Regions from separate parts of the Nonomuraea sp. ZG12 genome, predicted to be linked through region 2. Evidence: riboswitches for the same ligand, from Rfam matches in the RefSeq annotation. Region 2 holds a riboswitch; each other region holds the start of a gene.
What was found. A riboswitch is a leader RNA that binds a small molecule or an ion and turns the genes downstream of it on or off. The one in region 2 is predicted to bind S-adenosylmethionine.

Region 1 (7,720 bases), on a different contig from region 2:
AGGTCCATATGTTGCCACCCAGCGCGTCGAGCAGCCGCTCCGCCTCCTCCGGCTTCAGCAGACCGGCCGCCAGCGCGCGGTCCGCGGTGAGCCTGGCCAGCGCCACATAGGCGTCGGCCGCCTCGGGAGCGCTCAGGATCAGCGCGTCGACGTGCTTGCGCACGGTGCCCGCGTCGCCGCGCACCACCGGCCCGGTCAGGCCCGCGAGGCCCAGCCTGAGCACGTTGTCCAGGGCGGCGCCGAGCAGCGGGCCGAGCATCCGCCCGGGGTGCTCGACGCCGATGCGCCGCAGCAGCTCGCCGGACTCGGCGATGAGCGTGACCATGTGGTTGGCCGCGCTGGCCAGGGCCGCGTGGTAGAGGGCACGGTCGGCGTCGGCGATCCAGACGGGCTCGCCGCCCATCTCGATGACCAGGGCCTCGGCGATGGGGCGCAGCGGCTCGGGCGCGGTGACGCCGAACGAGCAGCCGGTGATCCGGTTGAGGTCGTCGTCCCTGCCGGTGAACGTCATCACCGGGTGCAGCGCGAGCGGCAGCGCGCCCGCCTTGGCCGCCGGCTCCAGCACGGACAGCCCGTAGGCACCGCTGGTGTGCACGAGCAGCTTGCCCTGAAGAGCGGCCCCCGTCGCCGCCAGGCCGCCGACGAGATCGGGCAGCGTGTCGTCGGGCACGGTGAGCAGGATCAGCTCCGCCGCGCCGACGACCTCGTCCGGCCGGGTGGGCTCGAGACCCAGCCGGTCGATCACCCATCCCCTGGAGGCGTCGGACACCCCACTCGCTGCCACGACCCGGTGGCCCGCCTGCGCCAGAGCGGCGCCGAGGGCGGAGCCCACCTTGCCTGCTCCCAGCACGCCGACGGTCAGCCGTGCCGGGCGATCACCTGCGTCCATGCCGTCTCACCCCTGTCGACCCAATGGCGCTGCCGACCAGCGTAACGGCCGGGCGGAGGCACGTATGTGACCGGGGTTTTGCCGCATGTCGCGTTATGGACAAATGGGACAAGGGCATACAAATGGTGCACCCCCTGTCGGGATGAGATGAGGAGAGGGGTTCATCGCATGGCAGCGGGCGCCGAGTCGCAGGACCCGACGCCCGCACAGTGCGCGAACCTCTTGGAGGTGCACCGGTGGCCACCACCGCCGATCGGCGGCCACTCGTCGAGCTCGGACCGGTCATCGGCCGGTCCGAGCCCTTCATGCGTCAGCGGACGCTGGAGCCGCCCTTGCAACCGGAGACGGCCTGGCCGATGGCTGCGACGGAGTTGCCGCAGACGTTGATGGGAGCGGTGATGGGCACGGTGACGGCGTTTTCGGAGAGCACGTCGTTGTGGCCGGGGACGATGCCGGCCTGAGCCGGTGCGGCCAGTGAGAGCATGGCGAATGCACCGACCACGACGATGGTCTTCTTGGACACGAGAGCTCCTCTCGAAATGCGGCAGAGCCGCAGGGATGAGCCACCACTCGAATTACCGTGAGCAGTCACTCGGTAACAACGAGTTAACGATAGAGCAAGTCCTGCACATTGTGTAGCGACAAAATAACGCATTGTGTAGCGTGAGATATTTCTAATATGTGGCTCACCTGGCGTGCCGCCATGGACCGCGCGCTGTACAGCGAGAGCGGCTTCTACCTGCGGGAACGGCCCTCAGGTCACTTCCGCACCTCGGTCAGCGCCTCGGCGGTGTTCGCCGAGGCCGTGCTGTCCCTGCTCGTGCAGGTGGACGCGGAGCTCGGCATGCCGGGCAAGCTCGACCTGGTCGACATCGGCGCCGGCGAGGGGGTGCTCGTCGGCCGGGTGCTCGGCGCGGCCGACCCCGAACTGCGCAGCAGACTCCGGGTGACAGCCGTCGACCTGTCCCCGCGGCCGCCGGGCCTGCCACCTGAGATCGACTGGCGTGCCACCGTCCCCGCCGGGATCAACGGCCTGGCCATCGCCAACGAGTGGCTGGACAACATCCCGCTGGACGTCGCCGAGCAGACCTGCGACGGGCCCCGGCTCGTCCTGGTCGACACCGAGACCGGCGCCGAACGGCTCGGCGACCCTCCCACCGAAGCCGATCGGGAGTGGCTCGATCGATGGTGGCCGCTGTCGGGCACCGGCGCGCGGGCCGAGATCGGGTGGCCGCGCGACGCCGCCTGGGCGACGGTCCTGGCACGGCTCGAACGGGGTCGCGCGATCGCCGTTGATTATGCACACCCTGTGGATAACCGTCCCCCTTGTGGCACGCTCACGGGATACCGCGACGGCGCGGTGGTGATGCCCGTCCCCGACGGGACCTGCGACATCACCGCTCACGTGGCGCTCGACGCGTGCGCCGAGGCGGGCCGGTGGGCCGGTGCGATATCCACAACGTTGTCCACACAACGCGTCGCGCTGCGTGCTCTGGGGATCACCGGCACACGCCCGCCGCTCGACCTGGCCCGGGTCAACGCGCGCGGTTATCTCAGGTCCCTCGCACGGGCCTCGGAGGAGGCCGAGCTGATCGATTCGTCTGGTTTGGGAGGATTCGGCTGGCTCAGTCAGAGCCGGTGAATCAGGGCCGGCGGATCAGGCCACTCTGAGGTCGAGCGACTCCAGGCCCCGGATGACGTAGCCCGGCTTCCACACCGGCTCCCTGACGAGCTCCAGCTTCGGCGCGCGGTCCATCAGCGCGCCGAACGACTCGATCAGCTCGATCCTGGCCAGCGGCGCTCCCAGGCAGAAGTGGATGCCCGCGCCGAAGGAGATGTGCGGATTGTCCACCCGGCCCACGTCGAGCCGGTCCGGGTCGCCGAACACTTCCCCGTCGCGGTTGGCCGAGCCGAACAGCAGCGCGACCTCCACGCCGCGCGGGATGACGACCCCGCCGACCTCGATGTCCTCCAGCACCCAGCGCTCGAACATCTGCAGCGGCGTGTCCCACCGCATCAGCTCCTCGATCGCCGTCGGCAGCAGCCCGCGATCCTCCCGCAGGCGTGCGAGCTCGGCCGGGTTCCTGAACAGGGACCACCAGCCGTTGCCCGTCACGTTCACCGTGGCCTCGTGGCCCGCGTTGAGCAGCAGCACACAGGTGCCGACCAGCTCGTCCTCGGTGAGCTCGTCGATCTGGGCGAGCGCGCTGATCAGGTCGTCGCCGGGCCGGGCCGCCCGCTCGCGGGCCAGCTCCTTGAGGTAGCCGGCGAACTCCGACGCCGCCCGGACGGCCGTGTGCTGCGCCTCGGGGGCCGGGTTGAGCTCGTACATCCCGCAGATGTCAGCCGACCAGGGGCGCAGCAGGTGGCGGTCGGCGTCGGGGATGCCGAGCATCTCCGCGATCACCGTCACCGGGAGCGGCTCGGCCACCTCGGCGACGAGGTCGCCGCCGCCCCGCTCGACGAACGCGTCCACCAGGCCGCCCGCGATGGCCCGCACGCGGGGGCGCAGCGACTCCACCATGCGCGGGGTGAACGCCCTGGAGACCAGGCGGCGCAACCGGGTGTGCACCGGCGGCTCGACGTCGAGCATGCCCGCCCTGATCACCCGCCAGAACGGCTCCTGGAACTCCGGCTCGGGCTCCTGGCCGAACTCCTCGTGCGTGGCCACATGCAGGTAGGACCGGCCCAGGCGGCGGTCCCTGAGCAGGGCGTTCACGTCGGCGTGGCGGGCGATCAGCCACTGGCCCGTCGGCTCGAAGAAGCTGACCGGGGCCTGCTGCCTCAGCTCGGCGTAGACCCCGTACGGGTCGGCCACGAAATCGGGATTCCAGGGATCAAAGTGCACAAGTGCATCCTAAAGGCGGGGGTTGCCTTTCATGGGCGGGTGTCGGTTATAGTGCCTGACGTAGGTCATGAGTGCCAGCGTCAAGCCCCGGCTCGCTGGCCGGCAACCCTCGCGTCCGCGGCGGGGTGCCCCGGGTGAAGACCTGGTCCGTCACGAGGTGTGGCGGGCAAGCGCGGGCTCCGTGGTCTCCAGGGGTCCGACGACCTCAGGAGTTTCGCCGTGCCCACGTTGACGATTTTCAGCAACGCTCCCCAGCAGGACCAGGCCGCCGCCCCCGTCCGGCAGGGCAGGACCATCCCCGCCGTGCTCGGCGCCGACCTCGAGGTGCCCGTCAAGGGCGGCAAGCTGGTCGGCTACGCCAACCTCGACTACGCCGCCAGCGCCCCCTGTCTGGAGCCGGTCAGCGCGGCCGTCACGGCAGCGCTCCCGGCCTACTCCAGCGTGCACCGCGGCGCGGGATACGCCTCCCAGCTCACCACCGCCCGCTACGAGCAGGCCCGCCACACCGTACGGGCCTTCGCCGGCGCCCGCCCCGACGACGCCGTCATCTTCACCCGCAACACCACCGACGCCACCAACCTGCTGGCCCGCTGCCTGCCGGACGACACCACCGTGATCGTCTTCGACACCGAGCACCACGCCTCACTGCTGCCCTGGAAGCGGACCGTACGACTCGCGCCGCCTGCCTTCCCCGGCGAGGCGGTCCGCGCCGCCGACGAGGCGCTGGCCGGGGTCGACGGGCCCAAGCTGCTCGTCGTCACCGCCGCCTCCAACGTCACCGGCGAGCTGTGGCCGATCGCGGCCCTGGCCCACATCGCGCACCGGCACGGCGCCCGCATCCTGGTCGACGCCGCCCAGCTCGTGCCGCACCGCCCGATCAACCTGACGGCGCTCGACCTGGACTACGTGGCCTTCTCCGGGCACAAGCTGTACGCCCCCTTCGGCGCGGGGGTGCTGCTGGGCCGCCGTGACTGGCTGGCGGACGGCGAGCCGTACCTGAAGGGCGGCGGCGCGGTGCGCTCGGTCGGGGAGGCCGGGCAGTCCGGACAGGCCGGGCAGGTCGGGCAGGCCGACGACGGCGCCGACTGGCACGACGACCCCGAGCCCCGGCACGAGGCCGGCACGCCGAACGTGCTGGGTGCCATCGCGCTCGCCGCCGCCTGCGACGCTCTCACCGCCACCGGCTGGACGGCGCTGGTCAAGGAGGAGGAGCGCCTGGTCGCGCGGCTGCGGGCGGGTCTGGCCTCGATCGCGGGCGTGCGGGAGCTGTCACTGTGGGGACCCGCCCACCCGCGGGTGGGCATCGTCTCCTTCACCGTCGACGGTCACTCCGCCCGCGAGGTCGCCGAGGTGCTGTCCGGCGAGTACGGGATCGGGGTGCGGGACGGCAAGTTCTGCGCGCACCCGTTCGTGCGGCACCTGCTCGGCACCGCCGACGGCGGCTGCGAGGACGACACCGCCTCGGCCGTGCGGGCCTCGATCGGCATCGGCTCCACGCAGGAGCACGTCGACCGGCTCGTCGAGGCGCTGCGGGACCTCGTGGCGCGGTGACGGATCAGCGGTTGGGCGGCTTCGGCGGCCTGCGCTGCTCGTCACCGATCAGCGCGTTGACGTCCCGCATGTCCTCCTCGCTGAGCGCGTCGGACCGGTGCCCGGACGGCTGCCTGGGCACGGGGTGCTGCCGCGTCTCGTCCTGAGGCCCCGGCCCCGCGTCCTCCCGGTATCCGGTCTGGGTGTCGTCCCTGTATCCGGTCTGGGTGTCGTCCCTGTACACCGGCTGCGTGTCCTCCCTCGGAGGCCGCTCCGGCCGGTAGCCGGGCTGCTCGTCCCGGTAGACCGGCTGGGTGTCCTCGCGGTGGGCGGGTGCCGGCCGGCCGGCCGACGCCTTCTCGGCCGCGCGCCGCTGCGCGCGCTTCCGGTAGATGCCGTGGATGATGCCGTCCAGGCCGAGCCTGCCGCCGCCCAGCGCCAGGAGCAGCAGCGCGACCGAGCCCAGCGCGGCGGCCAGCTCCCAGCCGCCCTCCTGGACGAAGACCCCGTTGTTCCAGTGGGCGAACGCGATCGCCCCGATCATGCCGATCAGCAGCAGCAGCGCCGCGGGTCGCACCAGCAGGCCGATGATCAACAAGGCACCGCCGACGGTCTCGACGACCGTGCTGAACGCGGCGGCCAGTTGCGGCTGCGGCACGCCCATCTGGGCGAACCCCTCGGACGTGGCGCCCAGACCGCCTTGCCACTTCTGCCATCCGTGCGCGACGAAGATCACTCCGACGACCACCCTGGCGATCAGGGCAGCTATGTCGTACACAACCCTTTTCATGATGATTTCTCCCCCGTTTCCGGTATTACTCCCCCTGACCGGCTAAGGGATGCACCCGCATACCGTTCCTTGACCTGCCCCAGCGCTGGATCACCACTGCGCCCGGTGGCAGCATTGCTTTTATGACGGAACGCGTAGTGGGAATCGGAGCGGGCGCGAAAGAGCTGGCCACCGAGGACATGATCCTCAACATCGGCCCGCAGCACCCCTCGACGCACGGCGTGCTCCGGCTCCGCCTGACTCTCGACGGCGAGCGCATCTCCACCGCCGAGCCGATCATCGGCTACATGCACCGGGGCGCGGAGAAGCTGTTCGAGGTCCGCGACTACCGGCAGATCCTGGTCCTGGCCAACCGGCACGACTGGTTGTCGGCCTTCGCCAACGAGCTGGGCGTGGTCATCGCCGTCGAGCGCATGCTCGGCATGGAGCCGCCGGTCAGGGCCGTGTGGTCGCGCACCCTGCTGGCCGAGCTCAACAGAGTGCTCAACCATCTGATGTTCCTCGGCTCCTACCCGCTGGAGCTGGGCGCCATCACGCCCGTCTTCTACGCCTTCAGCGAGCGCGAGCGCATCCAGGCGGTGATGGAGGAGATCTCCGGCGGGCGCATGCACTACATGTTCAACCGGGTCGGCGGACTCAAGGAGGACCTGCCGCTCGGCTGGCTGGACCGGGTCGCCGAGGCCACCGCCGAGACCAGGCGCCGCATCCCCGACATCGAGAACCTCATTCTCAACAACGAGATCTTCGTCGCCCGCACCCGGGGTGTCGGCGTGCTCACCCACGAGCAGATCATGCAGTACGGCGTGAGCGGTCCCGTCGCCCGCGCCTCCGGGGTCGACTTCGACCTGCGGCGCGACGACCCGTACCTCGCCTACTCCGAGCTGCCCGTCAAGGTCGTCACCCGCGGCGCCGGCGACTGCCACGCCCGCTTCGAGGTGCTGCTCGAACAGCTCAAGGTATCGCTCGACCTGGCCGACGCCTGCGTGGACCGGCTGCGCTCGCTGCCCCCCGGCCCCATCAACCAGCGCCTGCCCAAGGTGCTCAAGGTGCCGGAAGGCCACACCTACGCCTGGACGGAGAACCCCCTCGGCATCAACGGCTACTACCTGGTGTCCAAGGGCGACAAGACCCCCTGGCGGCTCAAGCTCCGCTCCGCCTCCTACAACAACATCCAGGTGCTGCGCGAGATGCTCCCCGGCCACCTGGTAGCCGACATGGTGGCCATCCTCGGCTCGATGTTCTTCGTGGTGGGTGACATCGACAAGTGAGCTCCCCCACCGTCCAGCGGGACAAGTACGTCGACTGGCTGCGCGCGCTCAGTCTCATCGTGGTGGTCGTCTGGCACTGGGCCTTCACCATCCTGCAGTGGAAGTCCGGCGTGCCCGAGCCGACCAGCCCGCTGGGCTTCACCTCGGGCTTATGGATCCTCACCTGGCTGCTGCAGGTGCTGCCGCTGTTCTTCTACGTCGGCGGACACGTACACCTGCTGTCCTGGGGCCGCGCGCAGCAGCGCGGCACCGGCATCGGCGCGTTCGTCTGGCGGCGCATCCGCGCTCTGGCGATCCCGGCGCTGGGCCTGTCCGGCGTGTGGATCGCCATCGGCGCGGTCGTCACCTGGGCGTTCGACGTGGAGTGGATGGGGCGGGTGGTGCTGCTCGTGCTC
Region 2 (7,720 bases):
GACGACTCCGTGGGTGATGGCGTACTGCACGGCCTCCTCCTCGGGGGCCGAGCCCTCCCACGCGCCGCTGCCTCCGCCCAGCGACATGCTGATCACGTCCGCGCCGTGGTCGACCGCGTAGCGGATGCCCTTGGCCAGTGCGTGACGCCCGCCCGCGCGCAGTCGCTCGCGGCGTGGGTCGGAGCTCTCCAGCGTGACCCTGACCGACAGCACCCTCGCCGCGGGAGCCACGCCGATCACCCCGAGGTCCGGGCCGTGGCCACGGCCGGCGATCAGGCTGGCCATGGCCGTGCCGTGGTGCCCCCACATGCCGCCGGTCGTGGAGGCGCCGGTCAGGTCGGGGCCCTGCACCACGGCGCCGCCGAGGTCCGGATGGTCGCCGCGGACGCCGGTGTCGAGCACCGCCACCAGCACGCCCTCGCCCCTGCTCGTCCGCCACGCCTCGGGCAGCCGCAGCAGGGAGATCTGCCACTGCCGGGCCCGCGCCATGGCGCCCACGTCGTCGTGGACCGTCTCCTGCGCGGACACCCTCGCCGTGGTGCCGCCGGCGGGCAGCGCCGCCACGCAGACCAGCAGCAGCAGGGGCATCAGCGGCAGCAGGACGGTTCGCGGCGGGCGCCGCCCGCGCCTCATCCGGTCAGACCTCGGTGCAGCTCGACGGCGAGTTGCCTGGCGATGCCGCGCAGCCGGCTGCCGGCCCGGTCGCCCGGCCGGTACGGCCTGCCGTCGGCGTGCCCGGCGGCCGTGGCCACCAGGTAGCGCTCGTGCGAGGCGATCACCACCCCGGTGACGTACTGGAGCTCGCCGAAGCGCTCGGCGGGCCCGCCGGGGAAGGCCACCGGCCGCACCGTGGGCGGCCGGGAGGTGCCGGACACCGCGGGCTCGCCGTAGCCGGTCAGGACGGCGATGCCGACCGTGGCCACGAAGGTGGACGTGCTGTCGGCGTACGTGGCGCGCAGGGCGGTGACGCACGACGGACGCGCGGGAAGCGCGCCGGGGTGGAACGCGGACCGGCAGGGCGCCTCGGGCGCGACGCCGGTCAGCAGGTAGGTGACCCGGGCCCCTGAGGGACTGATGCCGGGCACGGCCGCCGGGAAGACCCGGGAGACCGGCCACGAGCGCCAGCGGTCGGGGACGGGCGGTCCGGTGGCTGGCCAGACCGCGAACAGTATGGAGATCAGGACAACGCAGACGTGATGCACGGCGACCTCGAACGGGGGGAGGGGGCGCCCGAACTGCCGTGCATTCTGACACGCGATCGATGATTCAATCCGACGCTTCGGTAAACAGTCCGATACGCCGTGTAATTACCGTTCTGTGGCTTTCGTCTTAGCTCGTGGGGGAAAGCCTGACATGTGCACCTGGTGGCAGGCCCAGTCGCTGCGCCGCGTCACCGCTGTTCACGGCGAAGGCGATCAGCCCCGCCGAGTCCGCGAAGGCCACCAGCTCGCCCGGCGGCACCGCAGTGTACGACTCGCGGTAGGGCATCGACAGGCGGCGCCTGCCCAGCATCACCCCGAGCGTGTCGCCCACCCGCACCCCCAGCGCCTCCAGGTCGCCCGCCGAGATCGACAGCTGGGTGTTGCCGTAGCGGTCGACCGAGACGACCTCGCCCTCCACCGCCCCCTCGCGCAGCACCGAGGTCGGCTCCGGCAGCGCCACCAGCCGCTCCAGCGGCACCGCAGGGCCCAGGTCGGCCGGGTCGAGCCCGCCGCACAACCGCCCCGCGACCGGGGCGTACACGTCGCGGCCGTGGAAGGTGGGCGAGACCGGCCGCAGGAAGTGACGCTCGTCGCTGATCTCGTACGCCGCCCGCGCGCCGCCGCTGGCGTGGATCGCCCACGACAGCAGCCCGTTGTCCGGCCCCACGAACACGCTGCCGCCCGCCTCCACGGCCACCGCGCGCCGCGCCACGCCCGCCCCGGGGTCGACCGCGCCGATATGCACCCCGCTGGGTAGGTACGGGATCGTCTGGGCGAGAATCGCCGCACCGCGCCGTACATCACCAGAAGGGACGAGGTGGCACACGTCGATCACCCGGGCCGACGGCGCGATCGTGGCGATCACTCCGTGGCAGGCGGCGACGTAGCCGTCCTCCAGCCCGTAATCGGTGAGAAGCGTGATGACAGAGGTCACACCTGGTGACTGTACGTCTCCCGATACGCCATGAACAGCCGCACCACGCACATTACGATGGCGACGGGCCCCGTGCGCCGCCAATCTCTACGGTGCTCGCGCGCCCCTTCCCGAGGAGGACACCATGGACACTGCGCCGGCCGGCGGTGACAGTGCTGCCCCAGGACCCGATCGACAGCCCCTCACGGACCGCGAGCTCGAGCTCCTCGCCTTCGAACGCCACTGGTGGCGCTACGCGGGCGCCAAGGAGCAGGCCATCAAGGAGACCTTCGGGTTCTCCACCACCCGCTACTACCAGTTGCTCGGCGAATTGATCGACAGACCTGAAGCCCTGGAGCAGGACCCGATGCTGGTCAAACGCCTGCGCAGGATCCGCGCCGGCCGCCAGCGAGAGCGCGCGGCCAGGCGCTTCGGCATGCGTCCCTGACACGCTGGGTAGGGCAGGCGCGTGACGAACATCCCTGGTATGGAAGCGATCCTGAAAGATCCGACGGGCGCCGTGATCGGGCTCGACTTCGACGGGACCCTGTCCCCGATCGTGGCCGACCCCGCGACGGCCCGCGTCCATCCCGACGCGCCTGCCGTCCTCGCCGAGCTCGGCGAGTACGTCAACGCGGTGGTCATCGTGACCGGCAGGCCGGCGGCCACCGCACTTCAGCTGGGCCCCGGGCTGGAGCGCGTGCCGGGCCTGGTGGTGCTCGGCCACTACGGGTTCGAGCGGTGGGAGAACGGCCAGATCTCCGCCCCACCGCCCCCGGCCGGAGTGCCGAGGGCCGAGGCCGAGCTGCCGCTGCTGCTCGACTCCCTCGGCCTGCCCGGCGTGACGGTCGAGGACAAGGGCCGCGCGGTGGCTGTCCACACCCGGCGCGACGCCGACCCCGAAGGCGCGCTGGCCGCGCTGCGCGAGCCGATGGCCAAGCTGGCCGAGAAGCACGGCCTGGTCGTCGAGCCGGGCCGGCTGGTGCTGGAGCTCAGGCCGCCGGGCATGGACAAGGGGCACGCGCTCAGCCTGTTCCTGGCCGAACGGGCCGCCAGGTCCGTGCTGTTCGCCGGCGACGACCTGGGCGATCTGGCCGCTTTCGACGCGGTCAGGGCGTCCGGCCTGCCCGGCGTGACGGTCTGCAGCGGCTCGGCCGAGGTGACCGCGCTGGCCGAGCGGGCGGACATCGTGGTGGACGGCCCTGACGGGGTGTTGGCGCTGCTGAGAGAGCTGACGACGGCTTTCAGTCGATCGTGAGTGGCTTGCAAGTGCCTCGTTCTAACGTCGCCTCATGTCGAAGCGATCCCTTGCCGTCGTGGCGGTGGCCGCGGCTGCCGTCCTCATGGCGCCCGCCACCGCCACCGCCACTGCCACCGCTGCCGCCCCCGCCCACCAGCTGAAACTGCGCAACGGCCTGACCCTCTACCTGCCGATGAAGTGGCGGATCCACGGCGGCGGCACCGACTGGATCCACGTCGTCACCGGCAAGTGCGCCCACCCCGAGGGCGGCTTCTTCACCACGGACTGCAAGGGATTCTGGATCCTCGGACCGAAGGCGATCAAGCTGGGGGCCGAGGGGTTCGGGCCGTACAACGTGGACCGGGGCGGCTACTACCCCGCCTCGGACGTGCAGCGGTGCCCGGTCGACGGCAAGCTCCTGCGCGTGGAGAAGATCGGCCCGCACAAGAAGGGGCTGCGCCAGGTCGGGCCCGGCCACAAGGCCGCCTACCACGAGTTCCAGACCCGCTGCCGGACCCACTCGGGCAAGATCACCAGCACCCGCTTCACCACGCGCGAGTGGTATCTGCCGAAGACCAAGATCCTCGTCGTCGACACCTGGAAGACCCCAGGGCTGGCCACCGCCCTCCGGAACGCCGACTGGAACTGACCGGCCTCAGCCCAGCGCGTCGAGCTGGGCGGCCAGCCACTTCTGCGGGGGCAGCGCGGTGGCGGCCGACTCCAGCCCCTCGCGGCGGCGGGCCCGCTCCTCCTCCGGCATGACCAGCGCCTGGTGCAGCGCGCCGGCCGTGCCGCTGATGTCGTAGGGATTCACCATGAGCGCGTGCGGCCCGAGCTCGGCCGCCGCGCCCGCCTCGCGGGACAGCACCAGCGCGCAGCGCGGCGACAGGACCGGGCCCTCCTTGGCGACCAGGTTCATGCCGTCGCGGATCGGGTTGACCAGCAGCACGTCGGCCATCCGGTAGGCGGCCAGGGAGCGGGGATAGTCGTCCTCGACGTTGAGGATCAGCGGATCCCAGTCCTCCGTGGCGTACTCGTCCTCGATCTCCTGCGCGCAGCGCTGCACCGACGCGGTGTACTCGCGGTATTCGGGCAGGTCGTGCCTGCTGGGATAGGCGAACGCCAGGTGCACCACGCGACCGTGCCACTCGGGATGGGCGGCCAGGAACTCGCGGTAGGCGAGCAGGCCGCGCACGATGTTCTTCGACAGCTCGGTGCGGTCGATGCGCACGATGAGCCGGCGCTCGCCCACCTGCTCCCGCAGCGCCGCCATGTGGGACTCGACGTCCGGCTCGCCCGCTCGCGTCCACAGCGCCTTGCCGTCGACGCCCAGCGGGTGCACGCCGACGCGGGTGACCCGTCCCTCATGCGTGATCGTACGGTCCACCCGGTTCACCCGCGCGCCCAGCACGGCCTCGCAGCAGTCCATGAACGCCCCCGCCCACCGGTGGGTGAGGAAGCCCGCGTGATCGGCCCCCAGGATGCCCTCCAGGACCTCGCCGGCCACCTCGTCGGGCAGCAGCGAGAAGTACTCCGGCGGCGCCCACGGGGTGTGGCTGAAGTGCGCGATGCGCAGATCCGGCCGCTCGGCCCGGAGCATCGCCGGGGTCAGCGTCAGGTGATAGTCCTGCACCATCACGCGCGCGCCGTGCCCGGCCTCCTCGGCCAGCGCCAGTGCGAACGCCCCGTTGTAGTCGCGGTAGGACTCCCAGTCGCGCTGGAACCTGGTGCCGAAGTGGGGTGCGTTGGGGATGTCGTAGAGCAGGTGGTTGACGAACCACAGGGTGGAGTTGGCCACGGAGTTGTAGGCGCGGTGGAAGACGGCCGGCGCGATCTCGAGCATCCGCAGCGCCCCGGTCTCGTAGCCGGCGTGGTCGAGCCTGCCGCCGGGGGCCTGGCGGACGGCGCCGCGATCGCCGTCGGACAGGGCGGCGCACACCCAGAGCACGCCCTCGTCCTTGGCCACGCCGGACAGGCCCGACACGAGCCCGCCACCACCGCGTTTCATGGTCAGGTCACCGTCCTCGGATACGGTGAACGAGACCGGGCCTCTGTTCGAGGCGAGCAGGATGCTGTTCATTAAAGCTCCCTCCGACCTTAGGATCCCAGCTATGGCGCTTGATGAGCTAACCGAGGAACTGGCCCGCTCCGCCGCCGTCGGAGATCATCGCGCACTCGGCGAACTCCTGCGGAGGATCGAGCCGGACGTGCTGCGGCACTGCGCCCGCATCCTGCCCTACCACCAGGACGCGGAGGAGGCGGCGCAGGACACCTTGCTCGCCGTCGCGCGCAACATCGGGCGGTTCGAGGGGCGGGCCAGGTTCAGCACCTGGCTGCACATCGTGACCGCCAACTGCGCGCGCACCACCTACCGGTCGCTGAAGCGCAGGTCGGCCGAGCAGACCTCCGACGAGCTGCCCATGCAGAAGCCCGACGTCCGCCGGGTCAGCGTGATCGCCGGATCGCGGCTCGACCTGCTCGACGCCATGGAGGCGCTGGAGGCCGACAAGCCCGATCTGGCCCAGGCGCTGGTGCTGCGCGACATCGTCCAGCTCGACTACAGCGAGGTGGCCGAGCAGCTCAAGATCCCGCTCGGCACCGCCAAGTCGCGTATCCACCAGGCCCGCAAATATGTCCAGGCGGCGCTGGGCGAAGACTACCGATGAGACCTCGTATCTCGCATACTGAGATGACCGGGCAGGTCACGCGATTGATTGGGTAGAGTCCGGTCAGCAGCAACAACTGAATATTGCTCATCCAGAGGGGTGGAGGGACCGGCCCTGCGAAGCCCCGGCAACCCTCCCGGCTTGTGACTCGCGACCTGGCGAGGCCGACCGGGACTAGGTGCCAATTCCGGTCCGTGGTCAGGGTGGCCACGGGCGAAGATGAGGGAAGGCCTCGCTTCATGTCGCTCGACTTCGGTCCCGCCGTCGCTCTCTCCTGCCGCGAGTGCGGCACCCGCTATCCGCTCGGCCCGAGCTTCGCCTGTGCGGAGTGTTTCGGGCCGCTCGAAGCGGCCTACGATTTCGGCAACGTCACCCGGGCCTCCATCGAGGCCGGACCGGCCAACATCTGGCGGTACCGCGCGCTCCTGCCGGTGCCGGCCGACGTCGCCACCAAGCCCAACATGAACCCCGGCTGGACCAAGCTGGTCAAGGCGGGCAACCTCGGCAAGGCGCTGGGCATCAGGTCCCTCCACGTGAAGGACGACTCCGGCAACCCCACCCACTCCTTCAAGGACCGGGTGGTGGCCATCGCCGTCGAGGCGGCGCGCAACTTCGGCTTCCACACCCTGTCCTGCTCCTCCACCGGCAACCTGGCCGGCGCCGTGACGGCCGCGGCCGCCAGGGCCGGGCTGGACGCCTGCGTGTTCATCCCCGCGGGGCTGGAGCAGGCCAAGATCGCCATGGCCCGCGTGTTCGGCGGCAGGCTCGTCGGCATCGAGGGCACCTACGACGAGGTCAACCGGTTCTGCTCCGAGCTCATCGGTGACCCGATGGGCGACAAGTGGGGCTTCGTCAACGTCAACCTGAGGCCCTATTACGCCGAGGGCTCCAAGACGCTCGCCTACGAGATCGCCGAGCAGCTCGGCTGGAAGCTGCCCGAGCAGATCATCATCCCGGTGGCCTCCGGCTCCCAGCTCACGAAGATCGACAAGGGCTTCAAGGAGCTGATCGAGCTCGGGCTCGTCGAGGACGGCCCGTACAAGATCTACGGCGCGCAGGCGCTCGGCTGCTCGCCGGTGTCCACGGCCTACAAGGCGGGCCACGACGTGGTCCAGCCGGTCAAGCCCGACACCATCGCCAAGTCGCTGGCCATCGGCAACCCCGCCGACGGCCCTTACGTGCTCGACATCGCCCGCCGCACCGGCGGCGCGGTGGAGGACGTGACGGACCCCGAGATCGTCGCCGCGATCAAGCTGCTGGCCTCGACCGAGGGCATCTTCGCCGAGACGGCGGGCGGCGTCACGGTGGGCGTGCTGAAGAAGCTCGTCGACACCGGGCGGCTCGACCCGGAGCTGGAGACCGTGGTGCTCAACACCGGCGACGGGCTCAAGACGCTCGACGTCATCGCCGACGACGCCCAGCCCACGGCCGTGATCCGGCCCTCTCTCGACGCGTTCCGCGCGACTGTCTGACAATCAGGAAAGGCGAGGTTAATTCATGAGTGTTTCTGTGCGGATTCCCACCATCCTTCGCACCTACACCGGCGGTAACGCGGAGGTGAGTGGAGAGGGCGCGACCCTGCGTGACGTGCTCGCCAAGCTCGACTCCGACTACCCGGGGATTGGCGCCCGCATTCTCGATGAATCGGGCAAGATTCGGCGTTTTGTCAACGTTTATGTTGGCGAAGAGGACGTCCGTT
Region 3 (7,720 bases), on a different contig from region 2:
CCCGGACGACGGCGGCACCTTCGAGGACGCCCTGGCCAAGCTCACCGTCGACACCGCCGGCAAGCGCGGCGACGAGCCCGGCTTCGACAAGACCAAGATCGCCGTGCACGGCTACGCCCCTGAGCTGAACGACGGCTCCCTGGGCCAGAACAGCTGGGGCAACCTGGCGGTCTCCAACGGCTTCTCCTTCATCGACAAGAACCCGTTCGGCACCAAGTACTTCTACGACGACCCCAAGCTCATCGAGACCGCGACCTGGTACAAGAGCATCGCCGACAAGGGCTACACCCCGTCGTACGACAAGACCAGCTCACTCGGCACCGACGCCGTGCTCACCTCCGGCAAGGCCGCGCTCGGCATCACCGGCTCCTGGATGATCAAAACGTACCTGGACGCCACCGAGCAGGAGTTCGCCTTCGCCCCGCTGCCGACCGGCCCGCTGGGCCGCAAGTCCTCCTTCAACGGCCTGGCCGACGTGATCTACGCCGGCACCGAGCACAAGGACGCCGCCTGGAAGTGGGTGAAGTTCCTCGGCTCCACCGACTGCCAGAACATCGTCGCCGACAACGCCGTCGTCTTCCCCGCCATCCTCAGCGCCACCGAGCGCGTGCTGGCCGCGCACGAGAAGGCCGGCCGGGAGGTGCAGCTGTTCGTGGACGAGGCCAAGGCGAAGGACGGCACGTTCCTGCTGCCGGTCAGCGACCACGGCGACGAGATCAACCAGATCGTGGGCACCGCGCTCGACGAGGTCTGGCTCGGCCAGAAGGACGCCAAGACCGCCCTGACGGCGGCGAACCAGCAAGTGAACGGCCTGTTCGCGGGAGGCTGAGATCATGAGTCCCCCCTAGCGAGAGGCAGAGCATGCGACTTCCCCGGCATCTGATCGCGGCGCTGGCCGCCTTCTGCACCATCGCACTGACCGGGACGGCCCAGGCGGAGACCCGGACACAGGCACGACCCGCGCCCACCGCCGCCTCCGAGAAGGTCAAACTGCCCGCCCCCGTCCCCTGTCCCGGCTGCTGGCGGCCCGCGCTGAGGACGAGTTGGCAGTGGCAGCTCGCGTCCGTGCCCAAGGAACCGTTCCGCGACGTCACGATGTACGACATCGACGGCTTCGACGCCACGAAGGCGACCGTACGACGTCTGCACGCCACCAAGGCGGGCCGCAAGGTCGTCTGCTACATCAGCGCCGGGTCGTACGAGGAATGGCGGCCGGACGAGGCCGACTTCCCCGCCTCGGTGCTCGGCGACCCGCTCGACGAGTGGGAGGGCGAGCGCTGGCTCGACATCCGCAAGTACACCGGCGCCCTGGGCGACGTCATGCGAGCCCGCCTGGACATGTGCAAGGCCAAGGGCTTCGACGCGGTCGAGTTCGACAACGTCGACGGCTACACCAACGAGACCGGCTTCGACCTCGACGCCGCCGACCAGCTGCGTTACAACGCATGGCTGGCCAACCAGGCCCACACCCGCGGCCTGTCCGCCGGCCTGAAGAACGACCTCGCCCAGATCCCCGCGCTGCTGCCCTACTTCGACTGGGCGCTCAACGAGCAGTGCTGGCAGTACAAGGAGTGCACGACGAAGCAGAACGGCGACTACGGCTACGACCAGTTCGTCAAGGCGGGCAAGGCGGTGTTCACCGTCGAGTACGAGCTGCCCACCTCGAAGTTCTGCGCCAAGTCCAACGCCCAGAACTTCAACTCCCTGAAGAAGAAACTGAACCTGGACGCGTACCGAGTCGCCTGCAGATAGCCCTTTCGCCCGGTCGTGCGCACCCATGCACGACCGGGCCTTCTTGACGTGATCCCCGGACGGCCGAGAAGATGGCGGCTTCATCCAGAGGATCCGAGGGACCTGGCCCGGCGACGATCCGGCAACCTGCCTGCGCGAAGGTGCCAATGCCAGGAACGATGAGGAGAGCCATGCGGCCGCGGCTTGACGTTCCCGTGCTCCACGGATCGCTCGTACGACTGGCACCGCTCACCGCGGGTCACACGGCGGATCTCGTACGGGCGGCAGAGGAGGATCGTTCCTCCTACGCCTACACCCTGGTGCCACGGGCCACCGAGATGGACGCCTACCTGGCGGCGCAGTTCGCCCGCGAACGCGAGGGACTGATCCCCTTCGCCCAGGTTCGAGTGGCGGACGGGATGGCGGTGGGCTGCACCGCCTTCTGGAACCCGCGCACCTGGCCGGCCCGGCCGGAGCTCCGCGCCATCGAGATCGGCTGGACCTGGCTCGCCGCCTCGGCCCAGGGCACCGGGATCAACGTCGAGGCGAAGCTCCTGCTGTTCACCTACGCGTTCGAGACGTTGGGCGTGACCCGCGTGGACCTCAAGACCGACGCCCGCAACGAACGCTCCCGCCGCGCGATCGAACGCCTCGGCGCGCGTTTCGAGGGCGTGCTGCGCAACTGGTCACCATCGTGGGCCCCCGGCGAGGAGGGGCGGCTACGCGACTCCGCCATGTTCTCGGTCATCGACACCGAATGGCCCGCCGTCAAGTCGTCCCTGCACGCCCGCCTCGAAGTCACCGATCCATGACGAAGCTGTGCACCTCTTTCCGCCTCGCGTACGCGCGCACGATCGCCGCCCCTCCCCCAGCACACCCACGAGAGAAACACCCAGCGGCCCGATCTCCTGCTCCTCCGAGCCCGGCAGCTCAGCGACTTCCGGTACGTCTGCCGATCTTGACGGTAGTCCAGCGACATGATCCAAAGGAGACACCGGCCCGTCCCGTCAGAGGGCGGATCGATGTCAACAGCACAGATCGCCCCAAGAAGGGAAGTCGTTATGGACGTCGGGAAGAGCAGGCGCCTGGCCACGCTCGCATCAGTGGGTGCGCTGACGGCAGCACTGTTACCGGTAGGAGGCATGGCTACCGCCTCGTCTGCCACGCCTCAGGTTCATGCCTGTGTCAGCAAGATCACCCGCGTTGCTCGGATAGTCGACCCGGGAGCCGGGTGTCTCTTCACCGAGGTTGCCGTCCAGTGGGGTGCCGAAGGACCGGCCGGCCCGGTGGGAGCCGCTGGACCGCAGGGCGAGCAAGGGCCCAGGGGTGACACCGGCCCCGCCGGGCCCCGAGGCGAGGCTGGGGAGACCGGCCCGCAAGGCCTCAAGGGCGACGCGGGGGAGACCGGCCCCCAGGGCGAACAGGGGCTCCAGGGAGCACAGGGACCCAGGGGCGAGAAGGGTGATCCCGGAGGAGTGAGAGGGGCCGAAGTAAAGGAGGCTCCCATCATCGGCGGCTCCGGCGCAGCCATGTGCGACCCCGGCCAGTCCGCGACCGGCGGCGGCTACAAGATCAACAACGGTACGGGCCACGCCTACCAGAGCCTCCCCGTATTCGGCGTGTCCAAGGACCCACGAGGCTGGGAGGTCAGGACAACCAACTCAGCCAACGGAACCGTCTATGTCATCTGCGCCCCTTGGGGCTGACCACCAGGCATGATCCCTGACTCTCGACATCCCCAGCCGGCCTTGGCCGCTCATCCAAGCGCCACATGATCGAGAAGGGGACAGCCTCATCGGCCTTGTCGAGGGCCACGGTGACATAGGACCGCCTGCACGGTTTCAGAGGATCAACCACACGGCCGCTTTCAGCGCACGGAGAGCTATCGTGATGCGCGAGCAGTTCGATCATCTGACACCCCCGCCGAATGGGACGCCTTCCTCAACGGCGTGAAAGCCAACGAATTCGGCTGAGTTCGTACATAGCCGTCACTACAGAATCCGAGCCGACCAGGCGGTCAGCGCACCGAGCCCCAAAGAGCCATTCGGGCAGAGAGTCAGAAATATCCTGACTCTCTGCCCGGCTGCCACCCGGCAGCCCAGCATGCCGGCGCATCGCGGTGTCGGCCTCATCTCGCCACATCGGACGCCATCCGCGACAGCGTGAGGGCCGGCGATTCAGCCGGGCGGGTCAGAGCGAGAATGCCGCCTTCGTCCATTGGTACTGGGCGTCCAGTGCCTCGCCCAGCAGCCCGAACAGCTCCCCGGGCAGCGCCTCCTCGACGCGGGCAGGTGGCCCGAAACGTCCCCGCGCGTCCCGCTCGGCCACCAACATCACCCGGCCGCCCGCCCGGTCGACCCCCAGCACCGTCACCGCGTCCCGGACATCCACGCATGCCTCGGCGTCGCCCTCGCGGTAATACCCCTCGGCCAGGTTGTGCAGCAGCGCGACGGCGGCGCGGCCCGGCGCCATCGACTTCGCCGGACAGACGAGCACCATCGCGTCCACACGCATGGTCGACGCCATCCGCTGGGTGGGCTCGTCGAAGGACCCCTTCGGCGGCACGGGCTGAGCCCGCATGGAGTCGGCGGCCATGGTGAGCAGGGACGCCGGATGGACGGCCGCCGCCTGCGACCCCAGGTCGAACGGCAGATATCCGACCATCGGAAAGGGCGGATCGGGCATCGTGTTGTAGCCGAGGAAGAGGCCGAGCGAATCGGGTGCGCCGGACAAGGCAGACAGCGCGCCTTGCGCCACCCGGCCCAGTCCCCCGCATCCGTGGTCGGGCAGGTCATTGGCGGAACGCAACATCGACATGCACATAGTGTCGCAGATCGATCACGAAGAGTTGCTTTCATCGCCGGCGAACGACCCCCGAAACGCGGCGCGACGATGAAACATGGGGTCGACCATCTACGCTACGCATCGCTAGTATCACAGTGAGTAGCCATGGACGGTCGGCAGAAACCGTCACGCCACTTGTGCACCCCCCGTCCTCACCCTGGCGAGGGTTTCACCCCAACTGCCGATGAGAGAAAGGGATCAACCCACTATGCACAAAGCTCTCAAGACCGCCATCGTCATGACCAGCGCCGGCGCCGCGATGAGCCTCCTGGCGCTCCAGGGCATTGCAACAGCAGCAGCGGCGATCCCCGCGGGTAACGCCCCGTCCTGCGTCACCGTCTGGCAGAACACGGGCACCATCACCAAGACCGGCTACGCCAGGAACGACTGTGGCGAGACGATGAACCTCAAGATCGTCTGGGCGCACGGCGTCGACGGAAGCTGTCAGACCGCACGCCCTGGCGACACCATCTCGAGCAAGGTGCCGCGCGGCCCGAGGAACTTCGACGGCGCCGGCCTGTGCTGACCTGAAACCACAGGCAGGAACAACTCCCGCTCGATGCGAACGGGGGTTGTTCCTCAGACCCGACCGGCCACTTGAGCTGCGAAGGGCGGCGAACATGATGTCACGCATTCGCCCTCAGTCCTACGCTATGCATCACTAAGGTCACGTGGCGTGGCCATTGATGTCGGCAGAAACCAGTTGCGAGCCCGCTCATCCGCTGGCGAGTGATGCCCTGGAGAAGGAACCATCAGCCGCGCTGTTGCTCTTCTACGGCGCCGAGTGCGGCCTCAAGGCGGAAATCCTCCACCAGCGTGGCCTGAGAACCACCGCTGACCTTCCTGACCACCTGCGCAACCATGACCTACAGCGCCTGGCCAGAGAGCTGAACCTACCGCCGGGGCTGTGCGCCCAGATGCGCCCCTGCGCCGCCCGGAGAAAACAGGAGTCGCAGGTCTCCTTCAGCGAGCTTCACGAGGCCTGGAGATACGGCCGGTCCCTCGACGAAAAGCATGAGCTCCAGGCAGTCGCGGTGTTGCGTGCATTGCTGGACTGGTGTGGACAAGAATCGAGGGCATGACCATGCCCACTTCTAGCGCCGGCGTCCCGGACCACATCTATACCTGGGTTGACATCAACGACCACCTGACGGTCTTGGCTGCGTGCCGGGCTTGGCCGACGTGGTTGTTGGAGTGCGACGCGTTCTGGGATGGGCTGGAACTGACGGTCATCCCCGGAACACCTCCCGAGCTCGCTCTGCAGTGGCTGGGAGAGTCGTTCGGCGTAGGGTCGATGGTGGGCGAGGCCGGGGAAGCGTCGCTGCGGCTCGACGGGGTGCCTGGGCGCCCGTCTGATCGTCTGCTCCCGGTCTCCATCAGGGAGCGCGAGGTCGCCCCGGCCCGCCGCGAACTGCGGTGGCGCGAACGGCACATCGTCCGGGCGCTGGGCGAGCCGCTGCCCGCGCCTGAGACGCAGTTCGCAGGCGGAGTGCAGATCGCGGCGCTGCATTCGTTCAAAGGCGGAGTCGGCAGGACTCTGCACGGCGTGGCACTTGCCCACGCGGTCGCCCAGCGAGGCGACAAGGTGCTGCTGGTGGACGCCGACCTCGAAGCTCCCGGTATCACCTGGATGTTCGCGGCACAGGGGCGGCGGATCGACTTCAGTTACGAGGACTTCCTCGCGCTCCTGCACTCTTCGGAAGACGGTCGTCCCGACGACGCCGTCACCCTCGGCGCGGCCTACCTGCCCAACCAGAGGGCCGGCAACGTCATCGTGCTGCCGACGAAGCGCTCGCTCCTCGATATGGCCCCACCTCGGCTGGAACCTGTCGATCTGCTCACTCCTGGCCGGTCGATCTACTTCCTCACCGAATCGCTCGCAGAGTTGGCCGTGCGGTTGGACGCTCGCACCGTGCTCGTGGACCTTCGCGCCGGGACCAGCGAACTCACCGCCCCCGTCCTGCTGGATCCGCGGGTCAAGCGGGTGTTCGTCACCACGATCAGCGATCAGTCGTTGCGCGGGACGGTGCGTACGATCAGAGAGCTCGGCCGCCGGGCGCCGACCCGACCGGAGATCGATCCGCCCGGTTCAGTGATCATCACCCAGTTCCGCGATCAGGGCCACGAAGATCTGGCCACCGACGCCGCAGCTCAGCTGCGTGACGCGGTCGCGTGGACACTCGCGCCTGACGATGGCGGCGCGGAGGATCGGACAGTCGACGACGACGTCGCTCTTGAGCCCATATTCAGCCCGTTCCAGGAACGCCTCCTGGCTCTTCCCGCGTCATGGGATGCCGTGGTCGATCTGATCCGCCGACACCAGTTGCCGGAAATGCTCTCGTCGCTCGCCGACGAACTGGGGCAGGTCAGTCAGGTCAACCTGAACGATGCCGCAACTGCCGCTGACGACATCCGGCGCGAGATTCATCTCGATGACCTGCCGAGCCGCCGAGGGGGCCTCAATCGTTTCAGCCGGAAGCTCGTTTACGCGGAGACGGCAGAAGACTCCGACTTTCTCGCGACCGAGTCCCTCCGGAATCTGCTCGCCTCACATCGCACCGAACCCCCACTTTGCGTGGTGGTCGGAGCCAAAGGTTCCGGCAAGACCTTCACCCAGCTCCAGATGTGTTTCCGCAGCACCTGGCACCAGTACGCGGAATCCGTGGGTGTCAACGATGTCACGCTCGAAGCCCTGTTGGTGCCGGTCTTCGTGTCGAAGAACCTGAAGACTTCCACCACGGATCGCCTCGAGAAATTGCAGCGAGACGCGAGCGCGTACCCCGACCATGCACTTGCGAGCCCGCTCGACCTCCGCGATCTGATCGCCGAAGCGCTGCGCTCGAACTTGTCAGACATCGAGTGGCGGCGAGTGTGGCTGACCTGTCTCGCCCGCTCGATCGGTCTGAAAGCCACACCGGACAACGTCGAAGCCTCTCTGGCAGGCTTCGCTGCCGACAACAGCCGGATCTTTCTTGTCGACGGGCTGGAGGATCTGCTCCAGAACTTCTCCCAGGACAAAGCGGAAAGCCAGGCTCTGCGGGTGCTTCTCGTGGATTGCCTGGACTGGCTGCGAAGTCTGCGCGGCCGGCCACTCGGGCTCGTCGTATTCGTCCGGCGTGATCTGGTCCAGGCTGCCATTCGGCAG

Region 1: another riboswitch for S-adenosylmethionine. It lies ahead of ACTMTF_RS39080 (aminotransferase class V-fold PLP-dependent enzyme); the one in region 2 lies ahead of thrC (threonine synthase).
Region 3: another riboswitch for S-adenosylmethionine. It lies ahead of ACTMTF_RS21275 (GNAT family N-acetyltransferase); the one in region 2 lies ahead of thrC (threonine synthase).

Annotation. Positions count from the first base shown of each region.
Region 1 covers NZ_JBQHCW010000023.1:100,913-108,632, forward strand. The annotation lists gene ACTMTF_RS39060 (Rossmann-like and DUF2520 domain-containing protein) at 1-889, opposite strand, end outside; gene ACTMTF_RS39065 (chaplin family protein) at 1,200-1,412, opposite strand; gene ACTMTF_RS39070 (SAM-dependent methyltransferase) at 1,569-2,531, shown strand; gene ACTMTF_RS39075 (cytochrome P450) at 2,547-3,737, opposite strand; SAM riboswitch class IV at 3,801-3,916, shown strand; gene ACTMTF_RS39080 (aminotransferase class V-fold PLP-dependent enzyme) at 3,957-5,288, shown strand; gene ACTMTF_RS39085 (DoxX family protein) at 5,293-6,057, opposite strand; gene ACTMTF_RS39090 (NADH-quinone oxidoreductase subunit D) at 6,180-7,325, shown strand; gene ACTMTF_RS39095 (acyltransferase family protein) at 7,322-7,720, shown strand, end outside.
Region 2 covers NZ_JBQHCW010000014.1:24,498-32,217, forward strand. The annotation lists gene ACTMTF_RS30825 (S8 family serine peptidase) at 1-633, opposite strand, end outside; gene ACTMTF_RS30830 (hypothetical protein) at 630-1,202, opposite strand; gene ACTMTF_RS30835 (S-adenosyl-l-methionine hydroxide adenosyltransferase family protein) at 1,330-2,136, opposite strand; gene ACTMTF_RS30840 (DUF3263 domain-containing protein) at 2,261-2,563, shown strand; gene otsB (trehalose-phosphatase) at 2,603-3,373, shown strand; gene ACTMTF_RS30850 (hypothetical protein) at 3,408-4,004, shown strand; gene ACTMTF_RS30855 (alpha,alpha-trehalose-phosphate synthase (UDP-forming)) at 4,011-5,435, opposite strand; gene ACTMTF_RS30860 (RNA polymerase sigma factor) at 5,467-6,021, shown strand; SAM riboswitch class I at 6,106-6,247, shown strand; gene thrC (threonine synthase) at 6,261-7,493, shown strand; gene ACTMTF_RS30870 (MoaD/ThiS family protein) at 7,519-7,720, shown strand, end outside.
Region 3 covers NZ_JBQHCW010000007.1:129,703-137,422, forward strand. The annotation lists gene ACTMTF_RS21265 (ABC transporter substrate-binding protein) at 1-829, shown strand, start outside; gene ACTMTF_RS21270 (endo alpha-1,4 polygalactosaminidase) at 862-1,752, shown strand; SAM riboswitch class I at 1,830-1,917, shown strand; gene ACTMTF_RS21275 (GNAT family N-acetyltransferase) at 1,923-2,543, shown strand; gene ACTMTF_RS21280 (hypothetical protein) at 3,018-3,437, shown strand; gene ACTMTF_RS21285 (hypothetical protein) at 3,922-4,548, opposite strand; gene ACTMTF_RS21290 (hypothetical protein) at 4,784-5,101, shown strand; gene ACTMTF_RS21295 (hypothetical protein) at 5,247-5,657, shown strand; gene ACTMTF_RS21300 (MinD/ParA family ATP-binding protein) at 5,654-7,720, shown strand, end outside.